One region of the Afipia sp. DC4300-2b1 genome, then DNA from elsewhere that is predicted to be linked to it. Evidence: predicted binding sites of a transcription regulator. Region 1 holds the regulator's gene; each other region holds the start of a gene.
The links. The regulator PhoB, encoded in region 1, activates phosphate uptake and scavenging genes when phosphate is short. The targets are predictions, from matches to a motif close to TGTCATNNANCTGTCAT.

Region 1 (2,201 bases):
CGCGCATTCGCGGGAGAAAACATATCATGGCTTCAGATCATACCGCCAAAGCGTTCGACGACGACCTTCAGGAACTCAACCGGCTCGTGGCCGAGATGGGTGGACTGGCAGAACGGCAGATCGTCGATTCCGTCGATGCGTTGATCCGGCGCGACGTCGCGCTGGGCAAGCGCGTTGTCGCGGCCGACCTCGAGATCGATAAACTGCAGCACTTGATCGAGGAACGCGCGGTGCTGACGATCGCTCGCCGCCAGCCGATGGCGGTCGACCTGCGCGAGATCGTCAGTTCAATGCGCGTTGCCACCGATCTGGAGCGCATCGGCGACCTGTCGAAGAACATCGGCAAGCGCGTCGCAGCGCTCGACAGCGATTTCCATCCGCTGAAGCTGATCCGTGGCCTGGAACACATGACCGACCTCGTTCAGTCGCAGGTCAAGTCGGTGCTCGATGCATATGCGGCGCACGATCTGCCTGCCGCGATGACCGTCTGGAAGGGCGACGAAGAGGTCGATGCAATCTGCACGTCCCTGTTCCGCGAGCTTCTGACCTATATGATGGAAGACCCGCGCAATATTGGTTTCTGTATTCACTTGATGTTCTGCGCCAAGAATATTGAACGGATCGGCGACCATGCGACCAACATCGCCGAGACGGTTTTCTACATGATCGAAGGCCAGCAGATGCTCGATCAGCGCCCGAAGGGCGATATGACGAACTTTGCAACGGCCGCGTCAGGCAGTTAATTTGTAAGACGAACTAAAGGACTTGAAATGAGCGCCCGAATTCTTGTGGTCGAGGACGAAGAGGCGTTGACCACGCTGCTTCGCTACAACCTGGATGCCGAGGGCTACGACGTCGAGACGGTTGCCCGCGGCGACGATGCGGACACCCGGCTCAAGGAGCATGTTCCCGATCTCATCGTGCTCGACTGGATGCTTCCAGGCCTGTCCGGGATCGAGCTTTGCCGGCGGTTGCGTGCACGACCCGAGACCAAGCAGATTCCGATCATCATGCTGACCGCGCGCGGCGAGGAAAGCGAAAGGGTGAGGGGCCTTGCGACCGGAGCGGACGACTATATCGTCAAACCGTTCTCGGTGCCGGAACTGCTGGCGCGTGTGAAGGGCCTGCTGCGACGCGCAAGTCCCGAACGCCTCGCGACCGTTCTCGCCTTTGGCGACATCGAGCTAGATCGTGACCGGCGGCGCGTTGCCCGTTCTGGCCGCCCGATCGACTTGGGCCCGACCGAATACCGGCTTCTGGAGTTCTTCCTGGAACACCCGGGGCGTGTGTTCAGCCGCGAGCAGCTGCTCGATGGCGTGTGGGGCCGTGACATCTATATCGACGAGCGCACGGTGGACGTGCACATCGGCCGTCTCAGGAAGCTGCTGAATCTTGGGCGCGAGTCGGATCCGATCCGCACGGTTCGTGGCGCGGGCTACGCGCTTGACGATCGCTTCGCCAAGGCTGATTCACAAAACTGAGTCGCAAGTTGCCTGACCTTCTCCTTGCATAAGCAGGGTGTTGGTCATCGGCAGCGACGTGCCTCATACAGGGTTGACGACGTCGCCGTCTTCCTTGACGAACCTGCCTATGTGCGGATTTGGCAGAACGTCGAGCACAGCCTCCGAGGGCCGGCACAGCTTGACGCCCTTAGGTGTCACGACGATCGGCCGATTGATCAGGATTGGGTGTGCGAGCATCTGATCGATCAGATCATCATCTGTCCATTTCGGATCGCCGAGCCCAAGCTCGGCATAGGTTGTGCCCTTCTCGCGCAAAAGCGAGCGCACAGAAACTCCCATCGCCGCAATGAGCTCGATCAGTTCTGAGCGGGTGGGCGGCTGCTTCAGATACTCGATAATTGTGGGCTCGATGCCGCTTTGCCGGATCATTGCCAGCGTGTTGCGGGACGTTCCGCAATCCGGGTTGTGATAGATGGTGACGTTCATGGCTGCATCCGTTAACCCGGCCAATCCGGTTTTCGACCGCTCAAGCCTTGTACGTTGACGGCCGGAATGCGTCGAGTCCGGGCCTTGCGCTTGCTTGTTTTATAGAGCCTCCAAGTCTACGCTCGCCGCGCGAACGCCGTTTGGGATGCAGGAATCGATGAGGCCGAGACTAGCCGATGTTGCACGTATGGCGGGGGTCGACGTATCCACCGCTTCGCGGGTGCTGCGCGGCGAGGAGAGCCAGCGCATTCG
Region 2 (2,201 bases), on a different contig from region 1:
CCACCGTCAAGAAAGCCGAGAATGCCGGCTTCAAGGTGATGGAAGTTGCCGACGCCGCGAAGTGGGCCGACGTCGTGATGATGCTCACGCCTGACGAACTGCAGGGCGACATCTATCGTGAGCACCTGCACGACAACATGAAGCAGGGCGCTGCGCTGCTGTTCGCACACGGCCTCAACGTGCACTTCAACCTGATCGAGCCGCGTGCCGACCTCGACGTGCTGATGGTCGCACCGAAGGGTCCGGGCCATACCGTCCGCTCCGAGTATCAGCGTGGCGGCGGCGTGCCGACCCTGATCGCGATCCACAAGGATTCGTCGGGCAACGCGCATGACCTCGGCCTGTCCTATGCTTCCGCCATCGGCGGCGGCCGCGCGGGCGTCATCGAAACCACCTTCAAGGAAGAGTGCGAAACCGACCTGTTCGGCGAGCAGGCCGTTCTGTGCGGCGGTACCGTCGAATTGATCCGCGCCGGCTTCGAGACGCTGGTGGAAGCGGGCTACGCGCCGGAGATGGCCTACTTCGAGTGCCTGCACGAGCTGAAGCTGATCGTGGACCTGATCTACGAAGGCGGCATCGCCAACATGAACTACTCGATCTCCAACACCGCTGAGTACGGCGAGTATGTCACCGGCCCGCGCATCATCACCCCGGAAACCAAGGCCGAGATGAAGCGCGTGCTCACCGACATCCAGTCGGGCAAGTTCACCCGCGACTGGATGCTCGAGAACAAGGTCAACCAGGCCTCGTTCAAGGCGACCCGCGGCCGCAACAACGCCCACCAGATCGAGGCCGTCGGCGAGAAGCTCCGCGCCATGATGCCGTGGATCAAGGAAAAGGCTCTGGTCGACAAGACCAAGAACTGATTTCTGCCCCTTCCTTCTTGAGAAAGGCCGGTTGCCGCGAGGCAGCCGGCCTTTGCTTTTGGGGTAACTGAACGCCTGCTGAAAGCCGGCCTTAACCGAACGAAATATGTCGCAGGGCCAGTCCCTTGCGGCTACATGACGGTTACATTACGCTTTTGTGACACGCTGCGGTTTCCGGCCGCGCGGTTGGCTTCCTGGCCTTCGCCAGCCAAGGCCTCAGACAGTGCCGGGGTTAGTTCGCGTCGAGGCAATGTTGCCGCTGCCGACACCAGGTTCTCCAGCGATGAACCCGATGGCTGCCCGCCGTCGCTTTCCGTCGTAGCGGGCGGGCCGTGTCCGTTATCACCACATCGACTCCCGCCAGCAGCAAGGTTCAGCTTTGGCTGAAGTGGCTCGGCGATACCGGATGGTTATGGCGGCTACGCGTCGCGCTGATCGCCGCGATGCATCTCACGGCTATCTACGTTCTCGCCTCGGTTGAATACGGACCGTTCGCGATGACGCTGGCGCTGCTGACATGGGGGCTGCTGAACTTCCTCTGGCTAATCGCGTTTCGCCGTCCCGGCGTATCCGCGGCGTTGTCGCTGGCGCTGGTCGCAGCGCTGATCGTGCTGTCGCAGTTCAAGTACGGAATCATGCAGCTCACGCTGACGTTCCTGGATTTCCTGATCATCGACCGCGACACGGTTTCGTTCCTGCATTCGATCTTCCCGCAGCTCAAGACGCAGTCCATCGTGCTGGTGGCCATCGCCGTGCCTGTGATGTGGCTGGTCTGGCGCGCGGACCCGTTCCGGGTCCGCCGCGCGACCGCCGCTGCAGGTGCAGGCGTCTGCATGCTCGGCATCGTCGGGCTGTCGGTCGCTAATCCAGAACAGCCGTGGGAACCATTCCAGGGCGTCAATCACATCTCCAATCTGGCGCGATCCGGCGTTGTCTCTGTTTCGCATCTGACGTCGACGACGGGCTGGATCGAGGCCGACTCGAAGAGCCTTGTCGGGTCCGCGCAGGCCACGCCGCTCACCACATGCGCGCCGCGCGGCAAGCGTCCGAACATCATTATGGTGCTCGACGAATCCAGCTTCGACATCACGGCTGCCCCCGGCATCAAGGTGCCTGAGGATTATCGGAACTATTTCAAATCCTCCGACGGGCAGAGGCGTTCCTTTGTCACCGAATCCAGCGGCGGGCCGACCTGGTACACCGAGTTCAACGTGCTGACCGGTTTGTCGGCGCGGTCATTCGGCAAGATGAAGTTCTATGTCACGCGGATCACGGCGGGGAAGATTTCGCGCGGGTTGCCGCAGGCGTTGCAGCGGTGCGGGTACCGGACGTTCT
Region 3 (2,201 bases), on a different contig from region 1:
GTTCATCACGCTGATGATCCCACCGGACCCCGGCACGTCGTTTCCGACCTATCTCGTCGCGATGGGGGAAACGCTGTCGATCGCGTTTCTCGGCACGTTGCTGGCGGCAGTGCTGGCGCTGCCGGTCAGCCTGCTGGCGGCACGGAACATCATTCCGTCAGTTTTCCTGCGCTTTCCGGTGCGCCGCTTTCTGGATTCGATCCGGGGCGTCGATACGCTGATCTGGGCGCTGGTGTGGATCAATGTCGTGGGACTTGGACCGTTTGCCGGCGTGCTGGCGATTGCGACCTCGGATTTCGGTGCGTTCGGCAAGCTTTTCTCCGAAGCTATCGAAGGAGCCGACCGCAAGCAGGTCGAGGGTATCCGCGCGGCGGGCGGCAGCAAACTACAGGAAATTCGCTTCGGTTTGATGCCGCAGGTGCTTCCCGTGCTGGCCGGGCAAATTCTCTACTTCATTGAATCCAACACGCGCTCGGCCACCATCATCGGTATTGTCGGCGCCGGGGGCATCGGATTGCAACTGGCCGAACAAATCCGTGTGCTGGAATGGCAGAAAGTCTCGACCCTGATCCTGATGATTCTGGCTGCGGTCGCTGTGATCGATTTGATCTCAAGCCGCCTGCGCTTTGCGATCATCGGTCGCGCCGGTGAAGCGCCGCACTGACTTTCAAGCCTACTTGTTCTCGATGACGAACTGGACGCGCTCCGCCGCGAAGCGAGCGCGAGTGGTGAGCAGGGGCGTCCCAGTCGGCTCCGCATCCAGGCTGTCGGCGACCAGAACAGGGCGGCCAAGGGCGAGATCAAGCCGCGTCGCATCGGCGGCATCCGCGATAGAAGCGGAGACATTGGTCCATTCGCGGCGATAATCACGCACGCCAAAATGCGCGAGCAGCTTGGTCATTGACCGGGTCTTCTCATAGACCCGCCCGCCATCGGTAAAGCGGCTTGCGTCGAGCCAGGTGGTGCCAAGACAGATTGGAACACGGTTCGCCATGCGCAACGCATCGATCCGCAGCAGCGGCGCATCCGTCTTGAGCCCCAGCCGTTTGGCAAGCTCGCGTGTCGCGGGTTCGACTGACGCACTCAGCAATTGACCGCTGGCCTCAAGACCGCCAGCGCCAACGATCTCGGAAAAACGTGTTCGCGAGCGCAGCGGGTAGGCGATACGCGGAGCCTCGACATAGGTGCCGCTGCCACGCTCCGCGCGGACGAGCCCGCGCTCGGCCAGCGCCGCCAGCGCGCGCCGCACCGTGTGACGGTTGACACGGTGGATTTCCGCAATTTCCAGTTCACCGGGAAGGCGTGTATCGCGGGCATAGGTTCCGTCGGCGATGGCCTGCTCGATGGAATCCGCGACACGGCGCCAGAGTGCGACACCGGTCGCTGGCTCTCCTGACAAACTCATGGATGCAACGACATGTTTGGGCGGCCAATTCCAGACGCTGTGAAAATCATGGCGACGTCACCAGTTTGTCATGGCACCGCGTTACGAAGTTGTCTACTAACATAGACAACTTGGAATCGGCAAGCTGGACATGACCCAACCGCACGCCACACCGGAAGCCTGTCGCCGTAACGCGATGTCCGTGCTTGCGCATACCCCGACGGAGCGGATTTCGGCCTGCCTCGAAGCGCTCGATGTTCCGTCTCACGAAACAGCCCGGCAGCCCGAGAACGGGCTTGTCATGGTTCGGGGCCGGATCGGCGGTGACGGCGCGCCTTTCAATCTCGGCGAGGCCAGCGTTTCACGCGCAGCGGTGCGGCTAGCCTCCGGTGAACTTGGCTTCGGCTATGTGCTGGGGCGGGATGGTGAGAAGGCGAGGCTGATCGCCTTGTGCGATGCGCTGATCCAGAACAGCGGTTTCAAGGCTGATGTCGAACAAAAGGTCATTGCTCCGTTGCGTCGCGAGCTTGAAGACGCGCGATTGCGGCAAGCGGCGGAGACTGCGGCGACCCGCGTCGATTTCTACACGCTGGTCAGGGGTGAGGGCTGATGACACTCAATGCCAGCCTTGGCTCCAGTGGTGGCTTTGTCGATCCAGTACAGTCATCGCAATCCGTGTTCCGCAGCGTGATGAACGCGCTGGCGCGCCCCGGCTCGGTCCAAACCGTCGCAGAGGGAGTTCATGCACCGTCGCCTATGATGACCGCCACTGCCGCCGTTTCGCTGGCCCTGTTCGACCACGACACGCCAATCTGGA

Region 2: the regulator PhoB is predicted to act here: its motif matches at 1,002-1,018, upstream of ACP7AL_RS07740 (LTA synthase family protein).
Region 3: the regulator PhoB is predicted to act here: its motif matches at 1,461-1,477, upstream of phnF (phosphonate metabolism transcriptional regulator PhnF).

The regions. Positions count from the first base shown of each region.
Region 1 covers NZ_JAFCSX010000004.1:104,823-107,023, forward strand. Annotated here, with positions in the region: gene phoU (phosphate signaling complex protein PhoU) at 27-743, shown strand; gene phoB (phosphate regulon transcriptional regulator PhoB) at 771-1,481, shown strand; gene arsC (arsenate reductase (glutaredoxin)) at 1,545-1,949, opposite strand; gene ACP7AL_RS17090 (LacI family DNA-binding transcriptional regulator) at 2,107-2,201, shown strand, end outside.
Region 2 covers NZ_JAFCSX010000002.1:223,905-226,105, forward strand. Annotated here, with positions in the region: gene ilvC (ketol-acid reductoisomerase) at 1-866, shown strand, start outside; gene ACP7AL_RS07740 (LTA synthase family protein) at 1,199-2,201, shown strand, end outside.
Region 3 covers NZ_JAFCSX010000006.1:94,995-97,195, forward strand. Annotated here, with positions in the region: gene phnE (phosphonate ABC transporter, permease protein PhnE) at 1-664, shown strand, start outside; gene phnF (phosphonate metabolism transcriptional regulator PhnF) at 674-1,405, opposite strand; gene phnG (phosphonate C-P lyase system protein PhnG) at 1,536-1,994, shown strand; gene phnH (phosphonate C-P lyase system protein PhnH) at 1,994-2,201, shown strand, end outside.